2 regions of the Alicyclobacillus fodiniaquatilis genome follow, and region 2 is predicted to be linked to the other one. Evidence: riboswitches for the same ligand, from Rfam matches in the RefSeq annotation. Region 2 holds a riboswitch; the other holds the start of a gene.

Region 1 (8,296 bases), on a different contig from region 2:
TCCGCTCGCAGGGATGCGATCATTTCGTTCCCCCACTGGATTTGCGCCTCCAGATCCAGAACAATGGTACGCAATATGCGGATGGTCGGTTGGTCGACAATCTGTTGCGTAGTGGACATATGTTTCTGGTAGGTGGCTAGTAAGGCCGGGCGTACGACCTCGTAAATGCCGACCAACAGTTCGAGATCATTCTGCGCGTGAATCAACTCTTCTAGCAAGAGCGACAATGCCGCGTCTGGCGCTTGTTGGAGCGAGGCTTGTGAAGAGCGCAACTCCCGAATGCGGTTGCGCAGTTCATCTGTCGCTTCCGCGTCTTCGTAGATGTGCTTGGCCAAAGTGAGTTTTAAATCCCAGTTTTCTCTAGCAGGGAGTTGGCCAGCCGCCAGACGGACAAGGCCATCGTGGACGAAGCGGTAACGCTGTAATACTTTTGCGTTCGTGTCAACACTGTAAGCGCCAATCTTGTAAGGGTTTTCAATTCCGGAAAACGGTAACATATGCGAACCCTCCCCAAAAGTTTAAGACAACATATAAGATACGCGCCCTACGACTGAACATGTGTGAAGGCTTCGTCGCCAATCGCCTATGTTCCTGCGACAATGCAGAATTAGCAGAGAAAGATTTCTCTATGGTTCGTTTTCTCATCAACGTCAGGTCCATGGGAATACTTGCGCGCCCCATGGACCTACCCTGAAAATCATATGGCGCCTTGGTGCTGCACCATGCGTGATGCCTTGATTGTCTGGCATTTTCACGATTCTGCTGTACGGATGCATCACGCATGGCGGTCTCGGACAAATCGATTTACGATCTCGCCGTCAATTCCCGTTTCTGCTGCATCAACTGCTTCGCTTCAGCATCGAACTTCGCGTATGCCGGATCGACAGATGTCAATTGGCTGAGTTGACCCAGGACATAGGCGATGCGGTTTTCCAGCACAATTAATTCCTCTTGTTGGTTCGCCTTGTCATTTGTCCGTTTGTTCCTTTGGCGAGCGGGACTGTCTAGTTTTTGTGTGTATTCCTGAAAACTGCCCTCAAATTTGCGAATCTGACCGTGTTCAAACACCAGCAGCTTGTTGCACAACCGCTCCAGCATGTATCTGTCGTGCGTCACCAGCAAAAGCGTGCCGCGGTAAGTCTCTAGGGTTCTCTCCAATTGTTCGCGGCTGTGCAAGTCCAGGTGGTTGGTCGGTTCGTCCAAAATCAGGATGTTGTTTGCCTGTGAGATAAACATGGCGATTTTCAGACGTGTTTGCTCACCTAAACTGAACGTTCGAATATCATTTTGAAACATGCTTTGTGCAAATCCCATGTTCGCCAGCAGTGTGCGCATCTCTGTCCGTTCTTGAGCAGTGGCTTGTTCAAGCAACTGCGCGATGGTGTCTTCTGCGGCTAAGTCATTGACATCTTGGCTTAAGTAAGCCATTTTTGCCGATGGACTGACCCATATCTCGCCTTCCTGCACAGACAGTTGTCCGAGTAGTATACGCAACAAAGTCGTTTTACCGCTGCCATTTTTGCCGATGATACCAACCCGTTCTCCTCGCAAGACCGTAAACGAGCTGTCACGAATCAAGGGGCAGTGATGATACCCTATTTCGATCTCGCGCGCTTCGATGAGACTGCGGCCATGTTTCGAAGCGTCGTCAAACTGGAAGTAAATCTGTTGTTCCTGCTGGGGTTTGGCCACGCCGTTTGTGCGCATGGATTCCAGCCTTTTTAACTTGGATTTCACCTGTTTATCCATCTTTTTGGCCTTTACGCGCTCAAACTCGCGCAGGCCCATCTGCCGCCGCTCGGCAGCAGTCCCTTTTTTGCCCGCCGTGCGATGCGCCTTTTCTGACCAGTTTTGCAATTGGTTGATTTCTGCTTCAATCTGCGCTTGTCTCTTCTTTTCGACATTGTATTGATGCAACTGGCTTTCGTATTGGCGCGCTTTTTCTTCCCGATAGAACGTATAGTTGCCAGCGTATGTGCGAATTTCGCCCCCGTCCAGTTCGATGATGCGCTGGACACTTCTGTCAAGAAAATAACGATTGTGTGAAATGTTGAGCAGCGCGCCTTGAAATGCGGCCATTTCAGCAATCAGCCATTCCACGGCTTGAAAGTCGAGATGGTTGGTCGGTTCGTCCATAATCAGGAGATCTGGCTTGGTCATCCAAATGTTCGCCAACGCAAGTTTCGTCTTCTCGCCGCCGCTCAGTCCCTGAAATCGTTTTGCATCCCAGTCTTGGACCTGTTGCAGTCCGAGTGTGCTGCAAATTTTGAGAAATTCCTCAATTTGCTTCACGTCATCTTGTTCATGGAGCATCTGGGCAAAATGATTGGTCGTATAGGCGGTGGATTGCAACAAGTAGCCAATTTGAATGCCTTGTCGCGCTTGGATGAGGTGGCCTCCATCCGGTTGAATGGTCCCAACGAGGATGTTTGCCAGTGTGGTTTTACCGGCGCCATTGACGCCGACCAAACCAATGCGCTCCCCTTCTGCAATGTCCAAGTTTACATTCTTCAATATGTTGCGTTCGGCAAAATCCTTGCTGATGCTTCGGCAACTAAGCAATATTTTTGCAGTCATGTCCAGGCCTCCTTGTTGTGTGATGACATCGACAACAAATCACAACAAAAAAGCCGTGGAGCAGACGCGCCCACGACGAAAAGATGATCAATCGCTTCTTTTCACAGTCCTACGCTTAAAGAAACGTCAACTGCGCTATCCAAAGAATGCATGGCATCTCGTCTTCTCATGGGATCTTTGAGCATGGGCGGACAAACTCCACCCCAACTCGCCACACAAATGGTGGGCGTCTGCATTTAACGTACCTCTGTTGTGGGTCCATTAGCATACAAACAAAGTCCACATAGCGAGAGACTGGATACCACCTTTCCGAAATTCAGAAGAGTATCGTGTTACACGAATAGTATACGCGCTGAGTGTTCAATTTTCTACCTCTGGATGCAGCAGCTTCAGTTTCTGCGAGAAAGTGTCTGCCTCCTCATTGAGCGGATCTGCTGCTTGCGCCAATCGGAAATATTGAAATGCCTCGACTGTTCTACCGGCAAAATACGCAGATTTCCCATGTTCGACACACACTGATGCGTAAATTGCCGCAACGTTGGATCGATACAAGTCATTCTCCGGGCAAAGGGAGACGGCCTTGGTCGCCAAAGTGTGTGCTTCTTGCAAGTCACCATTGCGATGTGCCGTGATGGAAGCGTGAAAATAAAGCTTCGAGTTGTTCGGTTCTGCAGCGATGGCGCGCTGAAACGCCGCCTTTACTTCATGGTAATCGCCAATGAAGAGGTATGCGTATGCAGCTTGGACGAATCGTTCACTAGTCATTGGGATCACCTCAATGTAGCGTATGGTCCAAGCGGCGAGAAGGTTTGTACCTTGGCCTATACGTCGGTTGTGCTGTCGTCCTTGCGCGTCCACCTGTCTTTGTCCCGTATTTCAAATTTGTTCATGACAGCGGCAAACGCTTCATTCAAATCGATTTCAAGCCGGTTTGCCAGACAGGTGATGACAAACAGCAAATCTCCCAGTTCAAGGGCAATGCTGCCTTCTCCTTCTTCCTTTTTCTTCGGTTTCTCTCCATAGCTGTGATTGATCTCGCGCGCCAATTCGCCCAATTCTTCGGAGAGTCGAACAACCAATGTCATCGGGTGAAAGTAACCTTCTTTAAATTGGCCGATATAGTCGTCTACACGTTGTTGTACGGCTTCTAAATCCACGGGGAAACGCTCCTTTATCTTTATAGCTCTTCTCATTATAGCGGACATGATGGAGCTTGAGCCAAACATAAAAGACAGGCCCCGGCATATGATGTATGGACAATTGTGGACCAGCTCGTACAGTAGTTTAGTTGAAAAAAGGAGTGAAGAGCTTGAGCCGAGGCAGAAAGAGCCACTGGTCCACCCTGTTCCTCGCGACAGCCGCCGCCATCTTTACCATCGCGTTGGTTGTATACCCGGAACAGGGTTTTGCGGCCGGTATGTCAGGCTTAAAACTATTTTGGAGGAGCGTCTTCCCTGCCCTGCTACCTTTTTTTGTTCTATCAGAAATTCTGTTAGGCTTGGGAATTGTACGTGGATTGGGCGTATTGCTGGAACCCCTGATGCGACCCTTGTTCAGTGTGCCAGGCGTGGGCGCGTTTGCACTTTCCATGGGGTTGGCAGCAGGATTTCCGATGGACGCGGTCATCACGGCGCGGTTTCGGGAAACCAAACAGTGTACAAGGGTTGAGGGTGAACGACTTTTAGCGTTTACAAACACGGCGGATCCGCTGTTCATGTTTGGTTCGGTTGCCGTCGGGATGTTTAAGTCCCCTGCTGTCGGTGGATTGCTCGCCATTGCCCACTACATTTCCGCGTTTTTGGTCGGCTTTGTATTTAAATGGTGGGGGCGCAAAGACCCGACGCACATTGCCGAGGTCAAAGCACGCGCCAATGAAGAGCGCCGCGATTTTATTCTCGTGCGCGCTTATCGGGAACTGCTCAAGGCGCGTGAAGAGGATGGTCGGCCATTTGGCAAACTGCTCGGCAACGCTGTCACCGAATCGATGCAGACCTTGCTGATGATCTGTGGATTTATTGTGTTTTTTGCAGTGTTGATTCAGGTGATGCATTTAAGTGGGATGATGAAAGTCATCGGCTGGCCCATCGCTGCTGTCTACCATCTGTTCCACATCAACAATGGCTTGGTGAACCCCACCATCGCGGGGTTACTTGAACTGGATGTCGGCAGTGCACAAACCGCGGTGGTGTCTGCCCCAATGCTGCAAAAATTGGCCTTGGTCAGCGCCATCATTGGTTGGAGTGGGTTGGCGGTACACGCACAGGTGGCAAGCGTGCTCACAAACACGGACATCCGCATGACGCCCTATGTCATCGCGCGGTTCTTGCAAGCCGCCTTTGCCGCTGTGGTCACAGTCATCTTCTATCAATTGGGCATGGGCCATGCAGCCGCCGCCGCATTTGCGCATATGCCTGTGATGACAGCTGTTGGGCGTGCAGGCAGTGGTCAATCGTTCTGGCATGTCGCCTCTTCCAGCTTGTCGTTCTGGTTGATCGCCCTCGCTGGTATGGTTGTTCTTGCGCTTGGCCTAGGCATGTTTCGCCGCATCCGAGTCATCGCCTTTCACACGCGTCTCAAGTGAGAATAGACAACATCGAGGCTGTCCCCGTCATTGCGCATAGGGCGCTCAAATGGGACAGCCTGCATGATTCTGGTCGCCTAATCACCAGCAGCATCAAACAGTACTTCCTCCTGTGCCTTTTGAATCACGAGGTTTTCGTCGCCGGGCATGAGACGCTTGCCCTTTTTGAGCACGTACCGCAGCCAACCACCGGCCATCCAGGAAGTGACCAAAGCCAACATCACCAGGATGGCGAAGAAGTTTTGATTGATGATGCCAAGCGCATACGCGGTTGAAGAGAGGACAATGCCGGGTCCGCCGCGCGCATTCATGGACGCCGCAAAGTTGAGACTGGTCAGTTTGTCGGTTTTAATGATGCGACAAGTGTAGTAGACGACGACACTTTGCACAATGGTGGCAAAAATCAGGTAGAGAATAAAGAACCCGAAACTGAAGTTCTTGGCCAAATCCAGTTGCATGCCGATGATGGCAAAGTAAAGCGGGATGAAAAATGCAAAGGATATGCCCTGTATGCTCTTTTCCAGACGCTGAAACAGTGGTGTGGGCAAACTGAACTTTGTCGCGATGCCAGCGAGAATGGCACCGTACATCACATCCACTTTCAGATAGCCTGCAATGTCTGACAATGCGAACAGGATGACCAAGAAGTAACCCAGAAACGAGGCGCGAAACAAGAAATTCCCCCGTTTTGAGGTGATTCGTCTGAGCAACCAAGGGACAACGACGATACAGACAAGCAGAAAAGCGAATGTCACAATCAGGCTCTTCGAGACCACCCAGGTGTTGATGCCACCTTGAGTTGATGAGACGATACCGGATGCAATGGCCAGCGACACCCACAAAATCAAGTCGTGCACACCGGCAATGGCGATGATGATCTTGGCAAAGCGCGAGTGCATGATGCCGAGATCGGCAAAGATCTTTGAAATGACGGGAATGGATGTCACCGCGATGGAGATGGCGACGATGATTTTCAAAGCGATAACGCTGTGATCCGGTCCCAAAAATTGATTCGGATCGAACAGATATGTGGACAGCCAACCCACAATGAACGGAATCACGGTCGATCCGATGATGATGGCGATGCCTGTTTTCACATCCGCTTTGGCAAACCTCGCTTGAAACTTTAAGCCTGCATTGTATAACAGCAGAAGCTCGCCAATGTAGTATATCAGGCCAAATAGGTTGCTCTCTGATGAAAATCCGAGATAGAGCCAATGGAACGCGCTTGGAAAAAGCGCACCCAAACAGGTTGGGCCGAGAATCAATCCCCCGACTACCTCCCCGATGACGCGCGGGATGGATAATCTTTCGGCGATATAGCCGAATAGGTTTGCCGCTGCCAACAGCAGCACCATGCCAAACAGAAAGCGTGCCAAATCCCCAGATGCTAGCGTAAACACTCCTTATGCCCCTCTCCCCATATTCGTGCCTGCAGGCAAACGTACGTTACTTTATGTAGCGGGGAGAAATCTGTCCAAGACAGAAACCTACTAGGAACAAGCATCCACGGGTGCTTGGGCGATAAATTCAACAGATGTCCCCTAGCGGACGGCCTTTTGCCAAGAAGTGTGCACACCAAAGTGAAAGAACAAACAAAAATGACCCCTGACAAATCGACATCGATTCGTAGGGGCCATCATCCTCCGCAGAGGCGCTTCGTGGTGAGCTCCATCACCAATATGGAATTGATGCTGCCATTATAGACAAAAAATCGACACCGGTCACCGCTGAAAGCCTATTCCGCACATGAAACCGGTATGTAGTGCGCCCCATGCGCGATGCCCCCATTTTCACGTCTGCTGGTACTGGGAGGCATCATGCATGGCTCGGTTTCAAGTCAAAAGTTCCATCTATGTGCGATGGGCTGAAAACTAGACGCCGCAAAAGAAGCTCAAGAGATATCCAGCATCCGCTGGATGGCCACTTTGCTCCACTCTGCGATATCAGGGGCCACCTCAATCACATTTGTTGTCTCACCAGCTAGGAGATTTTCCAGCGCTGAAAGCAAGTGTGGTCGATCAATTCGATTCATGGTCAGACACGGACACACCATTTCATTGACCGAGACAATGAATTGTTCAGGGTGCTCTTGCGCCAAGCGATTGACCAAATTGTGTTCGGTGCCAATCGCCCACTTTGTGCCTGGCGGCGCTTTGGCCACCGCTTTGATGATGTAATCGGTCGAACCAAATTCATCAGCCAATTGTACGGTTTCATACATGCACTCCGGATGGACGAGCACGCGAATACCCGGATATTTTTGGCGAATGCGCTCAACGTGGCGCGGTTCGAACCGCTGGTGCACAGAACAGTGTCCCTGCCACAGAATCACGCGCGAATCGCCCTCACCGTGCGGGAAATAGAGCGCCATCTCGTGCGGGTTGTAGACCGTCAGATCCGACAGATCAATCCCCAATCCCACAGCCGTATTTCTCCCCAGGTGTTGATCGGGCAAGAACAAAATTCGCTCTCGCTGCGCCAGTGCGTACTCAAAAACCCGTTTGGCGTTGGACGAAGTGATGGTCAAGCCACCGTGTTTGCCCACAAACGACTTGATGGCCGCTGTGGAGTTGACGTACGTCACGGGGATGATAGATTCGCCAAACCGGTCGGTGATGACTTGCCAGCATTCTTCGATTTGGTGGGCATCGGCCATATCCGCCATTGAGCAGCCAGCACGCAGATCCGGCAAAATGACCTTTTGCGTTGGTGCCGATAGAATGTCCGCTGTCTCCGCCATAAAGTGGACGCCGCAAAAGACGATGTACTTGGCGTCAGGCAGTTCTGCCGCAATGCGCGCAAGTTGCAGCGAATCTCCGCGATAGTCAGCGTACATGATGACATCGTCCCGTTGATAGTGGTGCCCCAACACGACGAGCGACTTGCCGAGAGCTGCTTTTGCAGCCATGATCCGGCTATCCAACGCTTCTGGCGTCAGATTGGCATAGGTTTCATCAATTTGATCCGGCAATCTGAGCATATCTACAGCCATCATCCATCAACCTCCTTATCGTACATCCAAGCTGATATCGAGTGCTTTGACAGAGTGGGTCAACCACCCCAGGGAAATGGCGTCTACGCCTGTGCTGCCATAACTGGCGACGTTGGCTGGCGTAATGCCGCCGGACGCTTCTG
Region 2 (5,520 bases):
ACCATGCACTGGTACTTGCCTTCAAAAAATTAGATGTGCTATGGGTCAGTGTGCAGAGCGCCATTGAAGGATTTGGCGCTGATCATGTCATGCGCAAATCGACGGTTTTTGAGTTTGCGGCGCATGCCCCGGTGCTTGTTGAAGCCGCATTGGAAGCGGACAAGGTGGACGCTGTTTTGCAACATATAAAACCACTCCTTGCATGCGCATCTGGCCCAGCGATTATTCTCAGGGGCGAAGTTGTCTCCATCGAGCCAGGTGACCATAAAAAAGATTGAACTCTTTTAAATCGAGTTGAACATGGTGCGCATTTGGTCGAAAAGGTTGGAGCGAAGGGGGACGAGTTCACTCGTCTCTCTTATCGCGTTGGGCCTTGAACGCATGATTCAACACTTCCGCAAATCCTTGCGGCGAAAAAGTAATGTCAATCCGAGTTGAACAACAATCGCAAATCATCGCCAAATGATTCCCGTAATTTTTTGATCGCTTCAGCTTGAATCTGGCGGATTCGCTCACGTGTCAAGCCAAAGAATAGACCGGTTTCCTCAAAGCTTTTCGGCTCCTCTCCGTTCAGGCCAAAACGCAACTGCAACACTTTTTCCTCTCTGGAGGACAATGTAGATAAGATCGCGTTAATTTCTCGTTGTCTGTCCTTTTCCAGGCTGGTTTGTTCAACGGATTGTGATTTGGTATCTTGTATAAAATCCTTGAGCAGGAAATTTCCTTCATCTCCATAGGGCGTTTCAAGAGATGTTGGCTCAGCGAGCATATTTTGCAGAATCTGCACAGTTTCAGACGGCACGGCTAGATGTTCTGCAAGGTCTTCTGCCGTTGGCGGTTGACCGGATTCACTCAACAGTTTGTTGGTAAGATTATTCACTTTAATCATTTTTCCATAAGCATAGACAGGAATGCGGATCATTTTCGATTTGTCCGCAAGCGCGCGCGTGATGGACTGACGAATCCACCATGTTGCATACGTGCTGAAGCGGCACCCTTTTTTGACGTTGAATTTTTTTGCTGCAGTGAGTAGCCCAAGGTTCCCTTCTTGAATTAGGTCTTCCATGTCCAAACCACGGTTCGTGTATTTTTTTGCAATGCTGACAACTAGGCGCAAATTCGCTTCAATCAACCTTCTTTGGGCTTCGTCGTCGCCTTGCTGAATTTGTGCACCGATTTGAATTTCTTCTTCATTGTCGAGCAATTTTTTCTTTCCAATTTGTTCTAAGTAAGAAGTGAGCACACTGTTTATACTGGTATTGCTTTCCTGATTATTCAAATTGGGCATCTGCGATCACTCCGTAGACGTGATAATAAAATAAAAAATGGCTCCTGCGACACGAGTTCGCAGGAGCCATTAGCCCAAAGGGCGGTTGTGGTGAGCTCCATCACCTATTCGATTATCTGCTATATCGGATTATACGCGCTTAGATCTCTGTCATGCAACTGTTATGGAATCGATTGCAAAAATTCTGTAAAGGGTTGTGACATTCATATTACAGCCTACAAATTAGACAGGGATACATCGCGATTCGAAATCAGAACAGATATGTTTTTGCACAAGTGACTAAAGTATGTTAAAACGTCACTGGCTTCCTGATAAGCATTGAGATCGACCTCATATCCTGTGCTCTATTTTATGGGGAGGCGTGAATTGATGAGAAAGGAAAGTGAACTTTACTTTCGAGGAAAGGGATGACACAATGACAAAGACACACTGGGAATTTGATTCCACCTGTCCACACTGTGGGAATGTGAATCATATTCAAGCGCCAATCGGGGAGTATGTTGTTCGTGTTCATTGCACACACTGTTCTCATGGATTTGACTACACCCATATTGTGCACAAACATCATGAGGTAAACGAGACCGACGATTGAATCAGGGTTCGTATATCACATGAATTTCTGTATATAGGCGATGGAGTTCGCCAAAACCGCTGGCAGCCCAGCTGATGACTCCTACCAGAATACATTTCTGGTAGGAGTCTGTTTTTTTCTAGGGGTTGTTCAAGGGAGCCATCTGTCGTCTTTGCAAGTCAAAAACAAATAAGTAGTGCCAGAGGAGAGAGACAATTGAGTAAAATAGCGCAGTTAAAAGCTCGTGAAATTTTGGATTCCAGAGGATTTCCGACCGTTGAAGTAGATGTCGTTTTGGAAAATGGATGTATGGGTAGGGCATCCGTGCCATCCGGGAAATCTACCGGACGCAACGAAGCCTATGAGCTTAGGGATGAGGATGAAGGGCGGTATCGTGGCAAAGGGGTTTTAAAGGTTGTAGAACATGTACAACAAGATATATTGCACTCAATTCGGGGGATGAGTGCTTTAGACCAAGCGGCAATAGACGATGCCTTGATTCAATTGGATGGCACGGATAACAAACAGCGCTTGGGCGCCAACGCCATACTGGGTGTCTCGCTTGCCACTGCCCGTGCTGCTGCAAAGTATAAAAATGTCCATTTGGTTGTGCACCTAGCGGAATTTGCTGGGCATCACTTGGATGATCTCACACTTCCGATTCCCATGATGAACGTCATCAATGGTGGCAAGCATGCAGACTCAGGCATTTCTGTTCAGGAGTTTAAGCTCGTTCCGCATGGAGCGACCAAAATCTCTCAAGCGATTCAAATGGGTGCAGAGACGTACCACGCTTTAAAGGATTTGCTGGCGCGCCAGGGACATCGCATTTCGGTGGGGGACGAAGGTGGATTTGCGCCGAAACTTGCGACGAACGAAGCGGCATTACAAATATTGTGCGAGGCCATTCTTGCAGCCGGTTATCAACCAGGCCAGGACATCTCCATTGGGCTGGATTTTGCCGCAAACGATTTTTATGCGAATGGAAAATATCATCTTGAGGGGCATGATTGGTCGTCTGACGATATGATCGAGTATTGTGTTCAATTGATCAATAAATTCCCGATTGTATCCATCGAAGATGGCCTTGCAGAGGATGATTGGGATGCTTGGCCGCGTTTGACGAATGCTTTAAAAAAGGTGCGGGTTCAGTGTCTGGGCGATGACATATTTGTGACAAATCCACGCATTTTTGCACAGGGAATCCAACAGGGGATTGCTGACGCCATTTTGATTAAACCAAATCAGATTGGCACGTTGACTGAGACGGTTCGCACCATGAAAATGGCTGCGGACGCTGGGTACAAAACGGTGATGTCGCATCGCTCCGGTGAGACGACCGATACTTTTATTGCCGATTTAGCCGTGGCGACCAACGCGAGGCAAATGAAATCAGGTGCACCAGCAAGAGGGGAACGCATCGAAAAGTATAACCAATTAATCAGACTGGCAGAAGAATTGCCGGATTTACAATTGGCGACTGGGTTATATCGGTTTTCATGACGGATTGAAATGAAATACCGGGCGAATCAGGCTCGCCTGGTATTTGATATGCGTGTGGAAAGGCGGAAATGATTTGGCATCGATTTCGTTTGTTTTAATGATTGTGCTGCTCGTCATTCTGGTCATTTCGCCAGCATCCTTGTTTGGATACCTGTATATCTTGTCAAAGAAACCCCAACATTCTGTCGTGCGGGCTCACCCCTATTTGGGATGGATGCGCTATCTTCTGGAGAAACTCGGGCCGGAATTTCGTCAGTACTGGTTTGATGATGATACGTCTGGAAAGCCATTTTCCAGAAGTGATTTTCTGGCGGTTGTGTTTGCGTCGAAGTATCGAAGCGATTTAATCAGTTTTGGCGGCAAACGCAATTATGATGAACCTGGGTTCTATTTGTCGAATGATTTATTCCCGAAACTGGTGGAAGAACTGCGCGTGGATAACCGCGTACAGGTTGAAGGACACAAATACAAAATCATTCGTGAAGGGCTGTTTACACGCCATGAAAAAATGATCGAGGATCAGGCGCAGCGATGGCTGTATGACGATGCGGAGGCCCTTGTCATCGGACAAAATCTCCAATACCCGTGGATTGTCAAAGGGATGTTTGGCGTATCAGCGACTTCGTACGGAGCGGTGGGGGAGCATTACATCGAGTCGACGGGAAGCGGTGCATTGATGGCGGGCGGATCGTGGATGAATACTGGGGAAGGTGGCGTGGCGCCTGAACATCTGGCGACAGGGGTGGACATCATCGCCCAAATCGGTCCTGGCATGTTTGGATTTCGTGATGAAAACGGCCATTTTTCATTTGAAGAATTCCAGAAAAAAGCCTTAGAACAAAATATTAAAGCGTTTGAATTGAAGTTTCATCAGGGCGCAAAAATTCGTGGTGGTCATTTGGAAGGCGCTAAAGTCAATCACAAAATTGCTGCGGTCCGCAAAGTGCCGATTGGCCAAACGGTCAATTCGCCGAATCGATTTCCTTTTCTCAAAAACGAGGCCGATGCATTGCGATTTGTGAAACAATTGCAGTTGAAAGGTGGAAAACCCGTTGGTATCAAGATCACCATTGGCGATGGTGGCAGAATCGAAAATTTTTTCGAAATGATGCTCAAGTTGGACATATACCCTGATTTTCTAACAGTAGATGGGAGTGAAGGCGGTTCAGGCGCAACTTTCAAATCTATGGCGGACGGAATGGGGCTGCCGTTGTACACTGCGCTTTTACTCTTGGATGACATGGCAAGACAATACGGAATCCGGGACAAAATGAAAATCTTTGCTGCGGGGAAATTGATCACACCTGATAAAGTGGCCATTGCGCTTGCTTTGGGGGCTGATTGTGTCAACTCAGCGCGGGGGTTCATGATGGCGAACGGCTGTATCATGGCCATGCAGTGTCATACAGGAAAGTGCCCAACCGGGGTGACGACAACGGATCCAAAATTCCAATCTGCGTTGGTTCCTAGCGAAAAACGTTGGCGCGTGATGAATTATATTTTACAGATGCGAGAGAGTGTGTTTGCCTTGGCAGCAGCTTGTGGTTTGAACAGCCCACGGGAATTGAGGCGAGAGCACGTCGTTTTTAAAAATGAATATGGGCGGACGGTACGTGTATCGGAATTGTTTCCCTATCCAAGTGTGGGCGCATCAAAATCATCGGCAGAGGAGATCAGCTAAATTTACGTATTGTGATATATCCCAGCATGTTGGCAGCGAACTTGACATCTCTTGACATCGTACTTTTGATTTGTGAAATGCTCAAAGTCTAAAATGCTAGGAGAATCGTTGATGATAGATGACATTGTAAAAGAGCTTGAATCCCTGCCGCAAAGTGAACTTCAATCGATTTATGAACTCATTGTCGCCAAAAAAGCGACATACCACACTTCCCTGGCCTTTGTGCAAGAATTGATGGGATTTTCCAGCCAGGGAGAAGTGAACGGAAAATATGTATACCATATGAAGGTCTACAACGAGTTGCTGAATCGGTATGGAATTTTACATGGTGGGTTAATGACTGCGTTTATTGACACGGCCATGGCGGAAACGACGTTTATTGTCGACAATACTGTTGAACGGGCATTGACATTGAACATAACAGTGGATTTTATCAAACCTGGGCTGGAGGGCGCGATACTTCGAGCAGAGGTGGAT

Evidence for each region. Region 2 has a riboswitch for fluoride ahead of ACFSB2_RS24745 (sigma-70 family RNA polymerase sigma factor). Riboswitches for the same ligand answer to the same signal wherever they lie in the genome.
Region 1: linked by a shared signal. The riboswitch ahead of ACFSB2_RS06835 (cation:proton antiporter) and the one ahead of ACFSB2_RS24745 (sigma-70 family RNA polymerase sigma factor) in region 2 are both predicted to bind fluoride.

The regions. Positions count from the first base shown of each region.
Region 1 is NZ_JBHUCX010000020.1:85,064-93,359, reverse strand. Features, by position in the region: gene ACFSB2_RS06860 (DUF455 family protein) at 1-497, opposite strand, end outside; gene abc-f (ribosomal protection-like ABC-F family protein) at 805-2,577, opposite strand; gene ACFSB2_RS06850 (tetratricopeptide repeat protein) at 2,938-3,342, opposite strand; gene ACFSB2_RS06845 (nucleotide pyrophosphohydrolase) at 3,399-3,734, opposite strand; gene ylbJ (sporulation integral membrane protein YlbJ) at 3,887-5,158, shown strand; gene ACFSB2_RS06835 (cation:proton antiporter) at 5,236-6,561, opposite strand; fluoride riboswitch at 6,782-6,846, opposite strand; gene nadA (quinolinate synthase NadA) at 7,053-8,156, opposite strand; gene nadC (carboxylating nicotinate-nucleotide diphosphorylase) at 8,169-8,296, opposite strand, start outside.
Region 2 is NZ_JBHUCX010000099.1:206,479-211,998, forward strand. Features, by position in the region: gene ACFSB2_RS24740 (DUF190 domain-containing protein) at 1-278, shown strand, start outside; gene ACFSB2_RS24745 (sigma-70 family RNA polymerase sigma factor) at 425-1,288, opposite strand; fluoride riboswitch at 1,342-1,402, opposite strand; fluoride riboswitch at 1,908-1,971, shown strand; gene eno (phosphopyruvate hydratase) at 2,076-3,362, shown strand; gene ACFSB2_RS24755 (glutamate synthase-related protein) at 3,460-5,043, shown strand; gene ACFSB2_RS24760 (PaaI family thioesterase) at 5,155-5,520, shown strand, end outside.